2 regions of the Citrobacter sp. GW821-FHT02E08 genome follow, and region 1 is predicted to be linked to the other one. Evidence: predicted binding sites of a transcription regulator. Region 1 holds the regulator's gene; the other holds the start of a gene.
What was found. The regulator PurR, encoded in region 1, represses purine synthesis genes. The targets are predictions, from matches to a motif close to CANGCAAACGTTTGCNTG.
Positions count from the first base shown of each region.

Region 1 (10,006 bases):
CTATGTCGGCGCCCGCCGCGTCATGACGCCAAAAACCATTCGTTAATCCCTTACCCTGTTGTTTTCGCAACAGGGTAAGTTCTTCTTTTGCATCACCTTTCAATTTGCTACCCTATCCTTACGTACTTTATGGCTATTGTACGTACTCAATATTAATAATAAGGAGAGAAGCAATGTCGTTCGAATTACCTGCATTACCGTATGCCAAAGACGCGCTGGCACCACACATTTCCGCTGAGACGCTGGAATACCACTACGGCAAACATCATCAAACCTATGTGACGAATCTCAATAACCTGATCAAAGGTACCGCCTTTGAAGGTAAATCACTGGAAGAGATCGTTCGTAGTTCAGAAGGTGGCGTATTCAATAACGCAGCCCAGGTCTGGAACCACACGTTCTACTGGAACTGCCTGGCCCCGAACGCGGGCGGCGAACCAACCGGCAAACTGGCTGACGCTATCGCCGCGTCCTTCGGTAGCTTTGCTGAATTCAAAGCACAGTTCACCGATGCTGCGATTAAAAACTTCGGTTCCGGCTGGACCTGGCTGGTAAAAGGGGCTGATGGCAAACTGGCTATCGTTTCTACGTCCAACGCGGGCACCCCGCTGACCACGGATGCCACCCCGCTGATGACCGTTGACGTGTGGGAACATGCTTACTACATCGACTACCGTAATGCCCGTCCTGGCTACCTGGAGCATTTCTGGGCGCTGGTAAACTGGGAATTCGTTGCGAAGAACTTCGCGGCGTAAATACGACAACGCAGAAGGGTTTCCTTCTGCGTTTTTATTTTCAACTCAATCGTTTAGTTGGCGACATAGGCCGTTTCAGGTTGCCTTCTCGCTGACACAAAGACCAGCAATAACGCCAGCCCTGCCACAATGGCGCCCATCACCGGAACAAAGCTATACCCCAGACCGCCGGAAATCACCGCGCCACCCGCCGCCGCGCCTAACGCATTCCCAAGATTAAATGCCCCGATATTCACCGACGAAGACAACCCCGGCGCTTCACTGGCGACACGCATCACGCGCATCTGCAAAGGCGGTACGACGGCAAATGTTGCCGCGCCCCACACCACCATACTGAACGCAGCGCCCAGATCGTTACGCGCCAGGAAAGGAATGGCCAGCATGATGACCATAAGCAGCAGTAAGAAACCTTTCAGCGTACCGTTGACGGAACGATCGGCCAGTTTGCCGCCAAAATAGTTGCCGATCGAAAACCCAACGCCGATCAAAACTAACATCGCGGTGACAAATGCCGGTGTGGCATGGGCAATGTTTTGCAGAACGGGTGAAATATAGGTGTAGAGGGTGAACATTGCCCCCGCGCCCAGCACGGTGGTCAGCAGCGCAGAAAGGACCGGTGGACGCAGCAAGACAGCCAGTTCTTTACGCACGTCCGGCCGTTCCCCTGCGCCACCTTTCGGCAGAGAGAAGAATAAACTGAGCATCGCGATCACCCCAAGTCCAGCGGTCGCTAAAAAGGACATCCGCCAGCCAATGGTTTCCCCAAGCCATGTGGCCGCAGGCACGCCGCCGATGTTTGCAATGGTCAGTCCCATAAACATCGTCGCCACGGCGCTGGCCTGTTTATGCTTCGGCACTACCCTGGCCGCCACGACCGAACCCAATCCGAAAAACGCGCCGTGATTAAGACTGGTCAAAATGCGCGATAGCATCAAGGTGGTGTAATCCGGCGCAATGGCCGACAGGACGTTGCCCAGCGTAAAAATGGCCATCAAAAAAATCAGCGCATTACGACGAGCACGGTGCGATAGCAACAGGGTCATCAACGGCGCGCCCACCATCACACCCACCGCATAGGCGCTGATGAGCATTCCGGCGGCGGGAATGGAGACATTCACGCCATGCGCAATGACGGGCAACAGCCCCATCGGAGAGAATTCCGTGGTCCCAATACCAAATGCGCCAATCGCAAGCGCCAGTAAGGGGTAATTGATTTTCATACGTTGACTCCGCTGCAGCGTGCCGCGAAGCGACACCCGATAAGAGCCAAAAGCATGACATCAATCACAAAAATAATAAAGTTAACAGAATGGCAAAAGACTTTTGCTGATTTAGTAACAATGAAGGGGTAACGAGATGAGGGAGAGCATGCTCCCTCACGGTAAATCAGTGCAGTGCGGCGGTCAGACCACCCGCTACGATCAGGCCCAGAACAATAATAGTGGTTACTAACGAAAACTTCAGATCGGTGCTCATCAAATTTGCTCCTTTTTATTCCCACACAAAAAGTGATATTGCGCATTTTTACACACTTGGATGTAAAAATCTCCCAGGATTTATATTGATAACCACTTTTAACTCTTCCCCTTTTCGTCAAGATCAGACAAAATTCCACGCTTACTTGATTAGCGTACCGGCCATTGACCCCCTCCTGACGTTTCGTGTCGTTTTCCCGGCGTGCCGCAACCCTGATGTTGCGATAAGGGTGTGTAAAGGCAAACGTTTACCTACAGTATTTTCAGGAGTTTGGATATGGTCTGGAGTGAAATGTAATGGCAACAATTAAAGATGTAGCGAAGCGAGCAAACGTTTCCACTACAACCGTATCACATGTAATTAACAAAACGCGTTTTGTCGCAGAAGAGACTCGCAATGCTGTCTGGGCAGCAATCAAAGAATTGCACTACTCCCCGAGTGCCGTCGCCCGCAGCCTGAAGGTGAATCACACCAAATCTATCGGTCTGCTGGCAACCAGCAGTGAAGCCGCCTATTTCGCTGAAATTATTGAAGCCGTTGAGAAAAACTGCTTCCAGAAAGGCTACACCCTGATCCTTGGCAATGCCTGGAATAATCTTGAAAAACAACGGGCCTACCTTTCCATGATGGCGCAAAAGCGTGTGGATGGTCTGCTGGTTATGTGTTCGGAATATCCAGAGTCTCTGCTCTCCATGCTTGAAGAGTATCGCCATATTCCAATGGTGGTTATGGATTGGGGCGAAGCGAAGGCTGACTTTACCGATACGGTCATTGATAACGCGTTCGAAGGCGGTTATATGGCCGGTCGTTATCTGGTGGAACGCGGTCATCGTGAGATAGGCGTCATTCCTGGCCCGATGGAGCGTAACACGGGGGCTGGCCGCCTGGCGGGCTTTATGAAGGCGATGGACGAAGCGCTGATAAAAGTCCCGGAAAACTGGATTGTACAGGGCGATTTTGAACCTGAGTCTGGTTATCGTGCAATGCAGCAAATCCTCTCTCAGACCCATCGCCCTACTGCGGTATTCTGCGGTGGCGACATCATGGCAATGGGGGCGCTCTGCGCTGCTGACGAAATGGGTTTGCGCGTACCGCAGGATATTTCGGTGATCGGTTATGACAATGTGCGTAACGCGCGCTATTTCACACCCGCACTGACCACTATTCACCAACCGAAAGACTCACTGGGTGAAACGGCCTTTAATATGTTGTTAGACCGTATCGTCAACAAGCGTGAAGAGTCGCAGTCTATTGAAGTCCACCCGCGACTGATCGAACGTCGTTCGGTTGCGGATGGTCCGTTCCGCGACTATCGTCGTTAAGCTTCCCCGGCGGGAACCTCTTCAGGTTCTCGCAACCACTCTTTATTCAGCGTTTCACTGTCGCCTAAATACTCCAGCAGCCAGGCTAATGCGGGCGACGTGTCATTTTGCTGCCAGGTCAGGCAGCATGCTGCATCCGGGAATGGATTCTCCAGGGTCAACGCGACCCATTTGCCACTGTCGACCCACGGTTTTGCAAAATGCGTAGGCACCATCCCGACACATAACCCGGCGGAAAGACAGGTTGCTGACGATTCCCAATCCGGTACGATCACGCGCTTTTGGTTGTCCAGCAGCCAGGTGATACGTTTAGGCAGTGTCCGTGACGTGTCTTCACGGACCAGCGACGGCCAGTTGCGCAACGTATCATCACTCAAGGGTCCGGGCATCGCCGCCAGGGGATGATGACTTGCCACCACGCAGCTCCAGCTCAACATTCCCATATCGCGAAAGGTATAGCGCCCGCCGACGGGGATCGCCTGCGTCGCCCCAATGGCCAGTTCCACGCGTCCGTCGGAAAGCGCATCCCAGACGCCGTTAAACACCTCCTGAGAAACGATCAGCTCGACGTCATCAAAGTGGCGATAGAAGTCGACAATCATCTGCCGGGTGCGTTCTGGTCGCACAATATTATCTACCGCGATAGGCAGTTGCCCTCGCCAGCCATTCGCAATCTGTTGGCACTGCTGGCGGGTGATCTGCATTTTTTTGATAACAGAGCGGCCTTCTTTTAAAAACCAGGCGCCGGCGGGCGTCAATTCCACATCCCGGTGGCGTCGTTCAAACAGGGGAACCGCCAGCCACTCTTCCAGTTGACGTACGGTGTAGCTGACGGCCGAGGGCACGCGATGCAGTTCCTGGGCGGCGGAACTGAAGCTACCATTGCGCGCGACAGCATCAACAACTTCAAGGGAATATTCTGACCACATATTCTGCCTACAAAAAATTTGAATTCAGTAGACAAATATTAGCGTTTCACAACAGGAATTTCACTCCCTACACTCTGCGGCAATGTCTTACTGATAAAAAAAGAGAATGTATTATGCAACCGGGAAAAGGGTTTTTAGTCTGGCTGGCGGGTCTCAGCGTACTGGGTTTTCTGGCAACAGATATGTACTTACCTGCATTTGCTGCCATTCAGGCCGATTTGCAGACACCTGCCTCTGCCGTCAGCGCCAGTCTGAGCCTGTTCTTAGCCGGGTTCGCCATCGCCCAGCTCGCCTGGGGTCCGCTATCCGATCGTTACGGTCGTAAGCCCATACTATTGCTCGGTTTGTCGATCTTCGCCCTCGGAAGTCTGGGTATGCTGTGGGTAGAAAGTGCAACAGGCTTGCTGGTTCTGCGCTTTATCCAGGCCATTGGCGTGTGTGCTGCTGCTGTTGTCTGGCAGGCACTGGTGACGGATTACTACCCGTCGCAAAAAGTTAACCGTATTTTTGCCACCATCATGCCGTTGGTCGGGTTGTCGCCTGCGCTTGCGCCATTGTTAGGCAGTTGGATCCTCGCGCATTTTTCCTGGCAGGCCATTTTCGCCACGCTGTTTGTGATTACGCTGATCCTGATGCTGCCCGCCCTGCGTTTAAAACCCACCGCAAAAGCACGTGACGATAGTCAGGATAAACTGACGTTCACTACCCTGCTGCGTTCGAAAGCCTATCGTGGGAACGTGCTGATTTACGCAGCCTGTTCCGCCAGCTTCTTTGCATGGTTAACCGGTTCGCCGTTCATCCTTAGTGAAATGGGTTATAGCCCCGCAGTGATTGGTCTCAGTTATGTTCCGCAAACCATCGCCTTCCTGATCGGTGGGTACGGTTGCCGCGCAGCGTTACAAAAATGGCAGGGGCAACAGCTGTTACCCTGGTTATTGGTCATCTTCGCATTGAGCGTCGTCGCGACCTGGGCGACCAGTTTTATTAGCCATGTATCGCTGACCGAAATTCTGATCCCCTTCTGTGTCATGGCTATCGCCAACGGCGCGATCTACCCTATTGTTGTGGCTCAGGCATTGCGCCCATTCCCACAAGCCACCGGGCGTGCCGCAGCATTGCAGAATTCACTGCAGTTGGGTCTCTGTTTCCTGGCCAGTCTGGTCGTCTCCTGGTTAATCAGCACACCGTTGCTGACCACCACCAGCGTCATGTTATCGACCGTTGCGCTCGCAGGATTGGGGTATTGGATGCAGTCGCAGGCGAGCGAGTCCACGCATCACACCGCGCACTCTGAGATGGCACACAACGATTCGTACTAAAAATAGCGATAATAGCCACTGATTAGCTCGCTAACTTTTTTGGGTTGTTTCACCGATTATTGAGGCCTATACTCATTTTCGGTTGTTACATAAATACGATAAATATTACGTTCTAACGGGAGCCGGAGCGCTCCCGTTTAGCCAGGGAATGGTCTTTTCGGCAAGGGTTCTCCCTTCCTCTGTTCTACGTCGGATTATAGGCTCGCGGACTTTTTTCCGTGAGATTTCTCACAAAGCCAAAAAGCGTCTACGCTGTTTTAAGGTTCTGATCACCGACCAGTGATGGAGAAACTATGAGTTCATCGTGTATAGAAGAAGTCAGTGTACCGGATGATGACTGGTACCGTATCACCAACGAATTACTGAGCCGTGCGGGCGTTGCTATCAACGGTCCTGCCCCGGCTGATATTCAAATCAAAAACCCCGATTTTTTCAAACGTGTATTGCAGGAAGGATCGCTGGGTTTAGGTGAAAGTTACATGGATGGCTGGTGGGAGTGCGAACGACTGGATATTTTCTTCAATAAAGTTCTGCGCGCAGGCCTCGAAAATCAACTCCCTCACCATTTCAAAGATACACTCCGCATCGCAGGCGCACGCCTGTTCAACCTGCAAAGTAAAAAACGCGCCTGGATAGTCGGCAAAGAGCATTACGATCTTGGTAATGATCTTTTCAGCCGGATGCTTGACCCGTATATGCAATATTCCTGCGCCTACTGGAAAGAAGCCGATACTCTGGAGTCTGCCCAGCAGGCGAAGCTAAAAATGATTTGTGAAAAATTGCAGCTTAAACCGGGTATGCGCGTGCTGGATATCGGCTGCGGTTGGGGCGGATTATCACAATATATGGCGGCCAATTACGCGGTCAGCGTGGTGGGCGTGACCATTTCTGCAGAGCAGCAGAAAATGGCGCAACAGCGCTGCGAAGGTTTGGATGTCACCATTCTGCTGCAGGATTATCGCGACTTACAGGATCAGTTCGATCGTATTGTCTCGGTAGGTATGTTTGAACATGTCGGCCCCAAAAACTACGACACCTACTTTGAGGTGGTTGACCGTAATTTAAAATCTGACGGCCTGTTTCTGCTTCATACCATCGGCTCTAAAAAGACCGACAACAATGTCGACCCGTGGATCAATAAATATATCTTCCCGAACGGTTGCCTACCTTCCGTACGCCAGATAGCCAACGCCAGCGAACCGCATTTTGTGATGGAGGACTGGCACAATTTTGGCGCCGATTATGATACAACGCTGATGTCGTGGTATTCGCGCTTTATCAATGCCTGGCCTGAAATCGCAGATAACTACAGCGAGCGTTTTAAGCGGATGTTTAGTTACTATTTAAATGCCTGCGCTGGCGCATTTCGCGCCCGAGATATTCAACTCTGGCAGGTCGTTTTTTCGCGCGGTGTTGAACACGGTCTGCGCGTTCCCCGCTAACAGAGCAGCCCCCGAAATTCTGCGGGGGCCACTTTCATCTTTTAAGCGTCATTCGCCAGCTTATTTACGGCGCTGTCCCGGGCCGCTAATACGCGCTCAACCGTATCGATAACCGCCTGGGTTTGCGGGTCAATTTCGATATTCACGCGAGCGCCCAGCTTTTTCTTGCCAAGCGTAGTGCGTTCGAGCGTTTCTGGAATAAGGTGAACACAAAAACGCGTTGCGGTCACTTCTCCCACGGTCAGGCTGATGCCATCGATGCCGATATATCCTTTGTACAGAATATATTTCATCAACTGCGGATCCTGCACTTTGAACCAAATCTGACGGTTATTTTCTGAGGTCAGAATTTTTGAGATCTCGGCAGTGGTCATAATATGGCCCGACATTAAATGCCCACCAATCTCATCACTGAATTTGGCGGCGCGTTCAACATTAACCAGATCGCCGACGTTCAGCTCACCTAAATTAGTAATGCGTAAGGTCTCTTTCATCAAATCAAAACTGATCTGATTGCCCTTGATTTCGGTGACGGTCAGACAACAACCGTTGTGCGCCACCGACGCGCCCGTCTCCAGCCCATCCAGCATGTATTCAGGTAATTCCACTACATGAGTGCGAAAATTCGGTTTTTCATCAATAGACACCAGTCTGGCGGTGCCCTGCACAATACCCGTAAACATACCTGCAACTCCTGAAATCAGTTTGAATATCTCTGCCCAGCACAATAGCAGGTGAAAATTCAGGTTGCCAGCAAAGTGCCGCTCACACCTGTTTTTTCACTGGAGAATTACACATTCCCCGCTACAATAGACTGCAAATTCCCCTGCATCTTCTTCTTGCTGCCAATCAAGGCGGCTTTTCTGGTCTCTCAAATAACAACAAAAAACAAGGTGTATACGTGCAAAAGTATATCAGTGAAGCGCGTCAGTTATTAGCTCTGGCAATACCGGTGATTCTCGCGCAAATCGCCCAAACCGCGATGGGATTTGTTGATACCGTGATGGCCGGTGGATACAGCGCCACAGACATGGCGGCTGTCGCCATTGGCACATCCATTTGGTTACCGGCCATTCTGTTCGGTCACGGTCTGCTGCTGGCAATGACCCCCGTTATCGCGCAGTTAAACGGTTCCGGACGCCGTGAGCGGATCGCCCATCAGGTGCGCCAGGGATTCTGGCTGGCGGGGAGTGTCTCCGTCCTCATCATGGTCGTGCTGTGGAACGCCGGGTATATCATCCGCTCCATGCATAATATTGATCCGGCGTTGGCCGATAAAGCCGTCGGTTATCTGCGGGCCCTGCTCTGGGGAGCGCCGGGCTATCTGTTTTTCCAGGTAGCGCGTAACCAGTGCGAGGGATTGGCCAAAACCAAGCCCGGCATGGTCATGGGCTTCCTCGGACTACTGGTCAACATTCCGGTTAACTACATCTTCATTTACGGCCATTTTGGCATGCCGGAACTGGGCGGCGTCGGCTGTGGTGTTGCTACTGCGGCAGTGTACTGGGTGATGTTCATCGCGATGGTTTCCTACATCAGGCGTGCGCGTTCGATGCGCGATATTCGTAATGAGCCAGGATTCAGTAAACCTGACACCGCCGTCGTGAAACGGTTGGTCCAGTTGGGTCTCCCGATCGCGTTAGCCTTATTCTTCGAAGTTACCCTCTTTGCCGTAGTGGCATTGTTGGTATCGCCGCTGGGTATCGTCGATGTTGCGGGTCACCAGATTGCTCTCAATTTCAGTTCGTTGATGTTTGTACTGCCAATGTCGTTGGCGGCGGCGGTGACGATTCGTGTGGGGTATCGTTTGGGTCAGGGATCAACACTGGATGCGCAGACCGCAGCCAGAACCGGTTTGGGCGTCGGTGTCTGTATGGCCATGATGACGGCAATTTTCACGGTAACACTGCGAGAGCATATCGCCCTGCTCTACAACGATAATCCGGCAGTCGTTGCGCTGGCGGCACAGTTAATGCTGCTGGCAGCGATTTATCAGATCTCCGACTCCATTCAGGTCATTGGCAGCGGTATTTTACGTGGCTATAAAGACACGCGATCCATCTTTTTTATCACCTTTACCGCCTATTGGGTGTTGGGTTTACCGAGCGGGTATATCCTGGCGTTAACGGATTTGGTTGTTGACCGTATGGGACCTGCTGGCTTCTGGATTGGCTTTATTATCGGTCTGACCTCCGCAGCCATTCTTATGATGCTGCGTATGCGATATCTGCAACGCCAACCTTCTACGGTTATTTTGCAACGCGCTGCGCGATAAATACGCAATCCCCACCTAAAAGCCAAAAAAAAACCGAACACACATTGTGTGTTCGGTATCCAACAGATGAATAAATGTACTACTGCGTAAGCAGAATATCACGCAAGTGCATATCCATCCCTCTCATCGTAGATTTAATAAATAAATTAAAAACTCATACTTGAGTCACAAAGCTAACGATAAAAAGAGCCGCACAGGTCTACGGCTCGTTAATTATAACGATTTAAATATTTAAAACAAATACACCAAACTAATGTGAAATATTATTTCATTCACTAGACGAATGAATATTTCCATTAGTTACGATTGTATTAACTGATAACACATAATAAATAGTTAGGATTTGCTGAACTATTGAGATTCAGCTTAGGATATTATTGATTCAATGAATCGCAATTAGTTCCATCTTCTAAAAATAAATTCGGTATTCGAGGGATAAAATGAAAAGAAAGGTATTGGCTATCGTCATTCCAGCCCTGATGGCGGCT
Region 1 is NZ_JBWKVL010000004.1:83,674-93,679, forward strand. It holds gene AC07UY_RS06925 (C40 family peptidase) at 1-46, shown strand, start outside; gene sodB (superoxide dismutase [Fe]) at 174-755, shown strand; gene AC07UY_RS06935 (MFS transporter) at 809-1,975, opposite strand; gene cydH (cytochrome bd-I accessory subunit CydH) at 2,142-2,231, opposite strand; gene purR (HTH-type transcriptional repressor PurR) at 2,528-3,553, shown strand; gene punR (DNA-binding transcriptional activator PunR) at 3,550-4,482, opposite strand; gene punC (purine nucleoside transporter PunC) at 4,596-5,801, shown strand; gene cfa (cyclopropane fatty acyl phospholipid synthase) at 6,095-7,243, shown strand; gene AC07UY_RS06965 (riboflavin synthase subunit alpha) at 7,285-7,926, opposite strand; gene mdtK (multidrug efflux MATE transporter MdtK) at 8,145-9,518, shown strand; gene ompC (porin OmpC) at 9,959-10,006, shown strand, end outside.

Region 2 (10,006 bases), on a different contig from region 1:
CGAGCGGATCATACTTTGTAGGCCGGGCACGCATCAGCGCATCCGGCAATAGACGATTATTTACGACGCCAGGTGGTCCCTTGCGGGCCATCTTCCAGCACGATCCCCATCTCGTTCAGACGGTCACGCGCCGCATCTGCCGCCGCCCAGTCTTTCGCTTTACGGGCATCGAGACGCTGTTGAATCAACGCTTCAATCTCAGCAACTTCGCCATCGTCCGCCTGCGCGCCGCTTTGTAAGAACGCTTCTGGATCTTGTTCCAGCAGACCCAGCACGCCAGAGAGCTTACGCAGATGCGAGGCCATCGCGTTCGCCGCCGCCATATCTTCACCCTTCAGGCGATTCACTTCACGCGCCATATCAAACAATACCGAGTAGGCTTCCGGCGTGTTGAAATCGTCGTTCATCGCCTCAACAAAACGCGCTTCAAACGCTTCGCCACCCGCAGGAGCAACGGATTTGTCCGTTCCGCGCAGCGCAGTGTAAAGACGTTCCAGCGCCGAACGCGCCTGTTTCAGGTTCTCTTCGCTGTAGTTCAGCTGGCTACGATAGTGGCCGGACATCAGGAAGTAGCGAATGGTTTCGGCGTCGTAGTATTTCAGGACGTCGCGCACGGTGAAGAAATTGCCCAGGGATTTAGACATTTTCTCGCGGTCAATCATCACCATGCCGGAGTGCATCCAGTAGTTCACGTACTCGCCGTCATGCGCGCAGGTGGACTGGGCGATTTCGTTTTCATGGTGCGGGAACATCAGGTCAGAACCGCCGCCGTGAATATCAAAATGGTTGCCTAACTGTTTGCAGTTCATCGCCGAACATTCGATATGCCAGCCCGGACGCCCTGCGCCCCACGGTGACGGCCAGCTCGGCTCGCCCTCTTTGGACATCTTCCACAACACGAAATCCATCGGGTTGCGTTTCACGTCAACGACGTCCACACGAGCCCCGGCCTGGAGCTGGTCGAGATCCTGGCGTGACAGCAGGCCATAGTTCGGGTCCGTCGGGACATCAAACATCACATCGCCGTTATCTGCCACGTAGGCGTGACCTTTGGCAATCAACTGTTCAGTAATTTCAATGATTTCGTGGATATGGTGCGTTGCGCGCGGTTCGAGGTCCGGGCGCAAAATGTTCAACGCATCGAAATCGTTGTGCATCTCGGCAATCATGCGATCGACCAGCGCCACAAAGTTTTCGCCGTTTTCGTTGGCGCGTTTGATGATTTTGTCATCGATATCGGTAATGTTACGCACGTATTTCAGTTTGTAGCCGAGGAAACGCAGGTAGCGCGCCACCACATCGAAGGCAACAAATGTACGTCCGTGACCAATATGACAGAGATCGTAAACGGTAATACCACACACGTACATGCCGACTTCCCCGGCATGAATAGGCTTAAATTCCTCTTTCTGGCGCGTCAGTGTATTAAAGATTTTTAACATCGAAGATTCCGTATAGACGTGTGTGGATAATAAAGTCTGTATAATACCCATAATTCAGACTGGAATCAGCACACATTGCAAGATGATCCCGTCTTACGGTTATGCTATAACACCCCACTATCTGTGACCCAGCGTTGGGTCGAAGCACCACTATATCGGAACAGGATGCAAAAATGGTTACTTTCCACACTAATCACGGCGATATCGTAATCAAAACCTTTGATGACAAAGCGCCTGAAACAGTTAAAAACTTCCTGGACTACTGCCGCGAAGGTTTTTACAACAACACCATTTTCCACCGTGTCATTAACGGTTTTATGATTCAGGGCGGCGGTTTTGAACCGGGCATGAAGCAAAAAGACACCAAAGAGGCGATCAAAAACGAAGCCAACAACGGTCTGAAAAACACCCGTGGTACGCTGGCAATGGCGCGTACTCAGGCTCCGCACTCCGCAACTGCCCAGTTCTTTATTAACGTTGTCGACAACGACTTCCTGAACTTCTCTGCTGAAAGCATGCAGGGCTGGGGCTACTGCGTATTTGCTGAAGTCGTTGAAGGCATGGACGTTGTAGACAAAATTAAAGCGGTGTCCACCGGTCGCAGCGGCATGCATCAGGACGTACCAAAAGAAGACGTCATCGTCGAAAACGTGACCGTCAGCGAGTAATCGTGGCGACACTGTTTATTGCAGATCTTCACCTCTGCACAGAAGAACCGGCGATCACCGCCGGTTTTCTGCGTTTTTTAGCCGGTGAAGCGCGTCAGGCAGACGCACTGTACATTTTGGGCGATCTTTTCGAAGCCTGGATAGGCGACGACGATCCCAATCCCCTGCACCACGAAATAGCCGCGGCGATTAAAGCGGTGGTCGATTCCGGCGTGCCCTGTTTTTTCATTCACGGTAACCGCGACTTTCTGCTCGGAAAACGTTTTGCCCGTGAAAGCGGCATGACCCTGCTACCGCAGGAAAAGGTGCCTGACCTGTATGGCCGACGCGTGTTGATCATGCATGGCGATACCTTGTGTACCGACGATGTCGGTTACCAGGCGTTTCGCGCCAAAGTGCACAAACCCTGGCTGCAAACGCTGTTTCTTGCCCTGCCGCTGTTTATTCGTAGCCGCATTGCCGCCAAAATGCGGGCTGGCAGCAAATCCGCCAACAGCAGTAAATCACTGGAAATTATGGATGTTAATCAGCAGGCCGTGGTGGCTGAGATGGAAAAACATCAGGTTCAGTGGTTGGTTCACGGTCATACCCATCGCCCGGCGGTGCATGAACTCACTATTAACGGAAAACCTGCTTTTCGTGTCGTTTTAGGTGCCTGGCACCACGAAGGCTCGATGGTAAAAGTCACGCCAGACAACGTTGAACTGATCGCCTTCCCGTTTTAAATTCTCACAGCTATTCGCCGCAACTTTAACCGCGCAACCGTTTTCCTTGCCGGATTATCATGCTATTCTCTGTGGCCTCAAAAGCAGTGTGTCCCGCACCACAGGAGTTTTCAGACGCATGTCTTCCCGCAATAATCCGGCGCGTGTCGCCATCGTGATGGGGTCCAAAAGCGACTGGGCTACCATGCAGTTTGCCGCCGAAATCTTTGAAATCCTGAACGTTCCACACCACGTTGAAGTTATTTCCGCTCACCGCACCCCCGACAAATTGTTCAGCTTCGCCGAAAGCGCCGAAGAGAACGGTTATCAGGTGATTATTGCCGGTGCTGGCGGTGCCGCACATTTGCCGGGCATGATTGCGGCGAAGACGCTGGTGCCCGTGCTGGGCGTTCCGGTACAGAGCGCGGCGCTGAGCGGCGTTGACAGCCTCTACTCTATTGTTCAGATGCCACGCGGTATTCCGGTCGGTACACTGGCGATTGGCAAAGCGGGCGCGGCGAACGCAGCACTGCTGGCAGCACAAATTCTGGCGACCCATGACAGCGCGCTGCATCAGCGCTTGAATGACTGGCGTAAAGCGCAAACGGATGAGGTGCTGGAGAATCCAGATCCGCGGGGTGCGGCATGAAGCAGGTCTGCGTGCTGGGTAACGGACAGTTAGGGCGGATGCTGCGCCAGGCCGGTGAACCGTTAGGGATAGCCGTCTGGCCAGTGGGACTGGACGCCGAACCTGCCGCTGTTCCTTTTCAGCAAAGCGTAATTACCGCAGAAATTGAGCGCTGGCCAGAAACCGCGTTGACCCGCGAACTGGCGCGCCACCCGGCCTTTGTCAACCGCGATGTATTCCCAATTATCGCTGACCGACTCACGCAAAAGCAGCTTTTTGACAAACTCTCCCTTGCCACCGCACCGTGGCAACTGCTGGCCGGGAGCGACGAATGGCCGCACATTTTCGAACGCTTAGGCGAACTGGCGATTGTCAAACGCCGCGTCGGGGGTTATGACGGTCGCGGGCAGTGGCGCTTGCGCAATGATGAAACTGACCAACTCCCGAATGACTGCTACGGCGAGTGTATTGTCGAGCAGGGGATCAACTTCTCCGGGGAAGTGTCATTAGTTGGCGCACGCGGTCACGACGGCAGCACCGTATTTTATCCGCTGACGCACAACCTGCATCAGGACGGAATTCTGCGCACCAGCGTGGCGTTTCCGCAGGCTAACACCCGATTGCAGGAACAGGCGGAAGCCATGCTTTCCGCCATCATGCAGGAGTTGGGTTACGTTGGCGTGATGGCGATGGAGTGCTTTATCACCTCAGAAGGGCTGTTGATCAACGAACTGGCCCCGCGCGTGCATAACAGCGGGCACTGGACGCAAAACGGCGCCAGCATCAGTCAGTTTGAGCTGCACCTGCGCGCCATCACGGGACTGCCATTACCGACACCGGTGGTGAACAGCCCATCGGTGATGGTGAATTTGATTGGCAGTCCTTTGAATTATGACTGGCTGAAACTGCCGTTAGTGCATCTGCACTGGTACGACAAAGAGGTTCGCCCGGGGCGTAAGGTGGGTCACCTGAACCTGACCGACAGCGACACCGCGCGCCTTAACGCCACGCTGGAGGCACTGGCGCCATTACTGCCGCCAGACTACGCCAGCGGCATCATTTGGGCGCAAAGTAAGCTCATATAACCCAGAAAAATGCCGGGAAATAGAACTTATCCTTTCCCGGCCCCTCTCTCAGCGCGTAAAATCCTGCCCATTGCTGTTTTGTTTTATCAGGATCTCCCATGAACGATGGAACGGATTATCGCGCGATCCTCACCGCCGACACGCCTTTAATCGATGTACGCGCCCCAGGCGAATTCACCCAGGGCGCCATGCCCGCAGCCATTAACCTGCCCTTGATGAATGATGAAGAGCGCGCCGCCGTCGGCACCTGCTACAAGCGCCAGGGACCAGAGGCCGCACTCAAGCTTGGTCATCAACTGGTGTCCGGCGAACTTCGCCAACAGCGGCTGGATGGCTGGCGAGAAGCGTGTCAACAACGGCCCACCGGCTATCTTTGCTGCGCGCGCGGCGGCCAACGCTCGCACATTGTTCAGCAATGGCTGCGTGAGTCAGGTATTGACTACCCGCTGATCAAGGGCGGCTATAAAGCGTTACGCCAGTCTGCCATCCGCCTCACCGTAGAACTGGTGCAAAAGCCCATCGTCTTAATTGGCGGCTGTACCGGCAGCGGCAAGACGCAACTGGTACAACAGCAGCCCAACGGTATCGATCTCGAAGGGCTGGCGCACCATCGCGGCTCCTCATTTGGCCGTACGCTGTTGCCGCAACTCAGTCAGGCCAGTTTTGAAAACCTGCTGGCAAGTGAGTTGCTCAAGGTCGATGCGCGCCAGACGCCGCGTTTATGGGTGCTGGAGGACGAAGGCCGGATGATTGGCTCGAACCATCTGCCGGAATGCTTGCGCGAGCGTATGGCACAGGCGGTCATTGCGGTGGTTAACGATCCCTTTGAATTGCGTCTGGAACGGCTGCGTGAAGAGTATTTCGTGCGTATGCATCATGACTTTACTCACGCGTACGGCGAAGAGCACGGTTGGCAGGAATACAGCGAATATTTGCACCACGGGCTGTCAGCCATTCAGCGTCGGCTGGGTCTGCAACGATTTAAAGAATTGACCACCGCGCTCGATATTGCCCTGGCTGAACAGCAGAGCACCGGCAGCACCGAGGCGCATTTCAGTTGGCTGGTTCCGCTGCTGGAAGAGTATTACGACCCGATGTATCGCTATCAGCTCGAAAAGAAAGCAGAGAAAATTGTTTTTCGCGGCACGTTTGATGACGTCGGAGAGTGGCTAAGCCACTAAAAAAATGCCGGATGGCAGCAATTGCCTCATCCGGCATATATTTTGTAGGCCCGGTAAGCGTAGCGCCACCGGGCACAGTGTCAGACTTAGAAGTCGTAACGCAGACGCACCAGGTTCATATCACCCAGATCGTCGGTGCTGGAGGTAAAGACGTGTTCGTAATCAACACGGAAACCATAATCCAGCTGGAAGCTGATCCCCACACCGTTGTCGGTGCGCAGATAATCACGACCATTCACGTATTCAATACGATCGCCCATAAAGTAAGGCTGGATGGATTTCACCGCATACTGGCCAATCGGGAATGTATAGCCCGCAAAGTATTCCAGACCCCACGCATCACCGGCAAAGTAATCATTAACAGACACTTTTTTGGTGGTCATGAAGTTCTGATACCAGCCGCCACCCATGGAGAAGGTCCAGTTGTCAGGCGTCCAGCTAAATGCTGTACCGACGATGTTCTGGTCGTAGGTTTTGCTGTCGTTGCCACGCATCTCCGCACGGGTGTAGTTCCACGCCGTACCCCAGGTCAGATCGTCTGTGATGTGATAATCCACACCCAGAGAGCCGCCGCCTTTACGTTTGTATTTCAGGCCATTGTTCGGGTTGTAGTCGTCGCTGAACAGATAAGACGCGTAGAGATCAACATCCCCCACCGCTTTCTTATATTTCAGAGATTTACGGGTGCGGTACGAACCATCGTAGTCGCCGTTAATCCCGTTACCCGGTGCCTGACCGATCATGTCATAGTCCCAGATATCGGTTTTCGCCCCGACCACATCATAGTAAATGCTGTTCTGTTGACCGAAGGTCAGCGTACCCCAGGTATCACTTTTCAGACCGGTGTATAACATACGACGGGTCGTGTCGTTGGCACCATCCGCGTAGTGGTTGTCCCAGTTGAACATCGCCGGGAAGTTCACGCCCAGCTCGTAGTAGCTGACCCAGCTAATGTCATCAAACAGGTAGTAATCGGCGGCGAAACGGAAACGTGTACCGCCGTCAAACCCATTACGCTTATACCCATTTGCACCATCATCGCCAGCCATATTCTGGAACTGCGGACGAATACTCCCGCCGACGGTGAAGTTGAGACGGCTCAGAGGATTACCCGCCTGAGGATCCTGTTTCAGAACCGTGATTTCCGCCTGAGAGGCGAAAGACGTCAATGCCACTGCTGCGCCGATCGATGCCGCCAGCGCTGTTGTTTTTATATTCATCATTGTTCCTTGATAGATTTACCCTGAAAAATTCACGCGATTGGCTGACGCACACGCGTCACCAGGCGACATGAGTTCTGACGGGGATAGCCTGCTAATTATTCATCAAGTGAATATTAACTTTTATTGATACTGCTGTGTTGGCGGGTTTTTAATGATTTGTGCTACTAAATATCAAGGAGTTATCAATTTGTGCCACATAATGGGTACGCGCCAGTATAAAAACCGGCGCGCAACCATCACACATATGAATTAATTACTGAATTGACGGAACAGCGCTTTACCTTTCAAAAGACGAACGCCTAGCCATCCGCCGCAAACGGAGAGTAACAGCGCGCCACAAAAGGGCAGCACGATCCACAGTCGCCAGTCAGGCTCCCACGGGAAGTCAAAAACGCGGGTTTGCAACACGGCCAGCGCCGTTTCAGCGCCAATGGCCGCCACCAGCCCGGAAACCAGTCCCAGCATGGCAAACTCGCACCACAGCGTGGTTCGCAGCAGTTTTTTACCCGCCCCCAGCGTTCGCCAGACCACCAGCTCCTGATGACGCTGGCGCATACCAACCTGCACCTGCGCCAGTAACAGCAGCATGCCGCAGGCGGTCACCAGAACCACCATCACCTCCAGCGCCCGACTCACCTGATCCAGTACCTGGGCCACCTGTTTGAGGATCGCGCCAATATCCAGCAGACTGACAGTGGGAAACTCCCGGTTCAACTGTGTCAGCATGCCGTTGCCGTTCTCCCAGCGAAAACTGGTGAGCCAGCTTTGCGGCTGCCCATCCAGCGCGCCAGAGGGGAAAATAAAGAAGAAATTGGGGCGCAGACTTTCCCAGTCCACCCGGCGCAAACTGGTGACTTTCGCGCTGAACTCCTGGGTATCGCCCATAAAGGTCACGGAATCCCCGAGGCCTATCTTCAGGCGTTTCGCCAGCCCCTCTTCGATCGAGACTTCCCCAACCTTTGGTGGCCAGTTTCCGGCCGTGATCGGATTATGGTTTGGGCGAATATCCTGCCAGGTCAGATTCAGTTCGCGGTTAAGCGCTTCATCCTGATTCCCCTCCGTGGGTTTCCCGTTAATGGCCGTCAGTCGCGCCCGCACAATCGGGTAGAACGCTTCGGGGATCACCTGATGCTCCGAGAGGAACGCTTTCAGCGGCGTCACTTGTTCAGTCGCAATGTTTAACAGAAAGTAATTTGGGCTTTCCGGCGGCATTTGTTGCTGCCAGCGATCCAGTAAATCGCCGCGCAGCACCAGCAGTAGCGCCAGTAGCATGAAGGAGAGCGAAAACGCGGAGAGCTGGCTCAGCGTGGACCAGGGCTGGCGCAGCAGTCGACTCACTGCTAACCGTAACGGCAGCGAGGTTAATGTCAGGCCACGCAGGACATTCAGCAACATCCAGCCTAATACCCCGCACAGGAGCGCTAGCACCACCGCACCCGCCAGAACCGCCCACAGCAGCATGCTGCCGCCCATTAACCCGGCAAGCAGAGCGACGACCACCATGCTCACGACCGGAAGATAGATTTTCAGCGGCCAGACGTTCGCCACCACATCACGGCGTAACACCCGCAGCGGCTGTGTCGCTAACAGCAGTCGGTAGGGACGTAGCCCGACCAACAGAGAGATGACGGTCATCGTCCCAAGTGCCCAAAGCCATGGCCAGGGACTGGCTGGGGGCAACTCAGCAGGCAAAACGGGCCTGAGCAATACCATCAGCACCTTTTCGAACAGCAGCCCAACGCCACCGCCCGTGACCGCAGAAAGCGCCAGCACCATTAACCACTGACCGATGATCAGCTTACGTAATTGCGCGCGACCGGCCCCCAGCGTTTTGAGAATGGCGACCAGATCGTAGCGGCTACGACAGTAATGGCTCATCGCAACGGCAACGGCAGCCACCGCCAGCAACAGCGTTAACAGCGCCGAAAGCAGCAGGAATTGTTGCGAGCGTTCCAGCGATTTACCCAGCGCCCCGTCGTCCTGCTCCAGTCCGTACCAGCGATGCTCTGGCTTAAGCTGCGGCAGCAGCCATTTTTCATAACCGTCGAGCTGCTGCGCCGTTCCACCAAATTTATAGCGCCACGTGACGCGACTCCCCGGCTGCACCGCCCCCGTTTTTTCAACATCGGCGATATTCATCATCAGCCGCGGCGCCATCTGGAAAGGGTTAAAACCAGAATCCGGCTCCTGAACCACCTCCCCGGCAATGCGCAGCGTTGCGTCACCGACATCAAGGGTGTCGCCGATTTTCAGATTGAGAAGCACCATCAGGCGCGGTGCCAGCAGTACAAAACCGGGTTGTGGTTTTAGCCCTGGCGGGTCGGTTTGTAGTTCGCCGTACATCGGATAGACACTGTCTACCGCTTTGACATTCGCCAGTTGCGGCGTATCGCCTGCGAAGGTCATGGTGGCGAACGTCAGTTGTTCTCCCACCTTCAGCCCGCATTTGCGCGCTTGCTCAATCCACGCCTGCGGCACCTCGCGAGAACTGCGCAGCGCCCTGTCTCCCGCCATAAACTCGCGACTTTGCTGACTGAGCCCCTTTTCCATGCGATCGCTGACCTTGCCAAGCGCCAGCACACACGCCACCGCCAGACTCAGCGCCAGCCAGACAATCAGTAATGACGGGGAGCGCCATTCGCGCCAGAACCAGCGTGCAATCATGCCTCCTCCTGCAACTGCCCATTGACCAGCCGCAGACGCCTGTCGCAGCGTGCCGCCAGTTGCGGATCGTGCGTCACCAGAATCAGCGTCGTGCCATGTTCGCGATTGAGTGAGAACAACAAATCGGCAATCTTATCGCCGGTTTGTCTGTCGAGATTGCCTGTTGGCTCGTCGGCAAACAGCACGTCCGGACGACCATTGAAGGCCCGCGCCAGCGCCACGCGCTGTTGTTCTCCGCCGGAAAGCTGCGCCGGGAGGTGGTCCAGCCGTTTTCCCAATCCTAGCTGTTCGAGTAGCGCTTTCGCGCCTGCGCGGCTTTGACCGCTGTTCTCACCGCGCAACAACGCGGGCAGCTCGACGTTTTCCAGCGCGTTCAGCGTGGGGATCAGCATAAAGGACTGAAAAACAAAC
Region 2 is NZ_JBWKVL010000002.1:222,222-232,227, forward strand. It holds gene cysS (cysteine--tRNA ligase) at 57-1,442, opposite strand; gene ppiB (peptidylprolyl isomerase B) at 1,616-2,110, shown strand; gene lpxH (UDP-2,3-diacylglucosamine diphosphatase) at 2,113-2,835, shown strand; gene purE (5-(carboxyamino)imidazole ribonucleotide mutase) at 2,954-3,463, shown strand; gene purK (5-(carboxyamino)imidazole ribonucleotide synthase) at 3,460-4,527, shown strand; gene mnmH (tRNA 2-selenouridine(34) synthase MnmH) at 4,626-5,708, shown strand; gene AC07UY_RS03380 (porin) at 5,795-6,928, opposite strand; gene ybbP (putative ABC transporter permease subunit YbbP) at 7,181-9,595, opposite strand; gene ybbA (putative ABC transporter ATP-binding protein YbbA) at 9,592-10,006, opposite strand, start outside.
Region 2: purE (5-(carboxyamino)imidazole ribonucleotide mutase) is a predicted target of PurR. The motif match lies at 2,866-2,883, and genes of this name have one in related genera.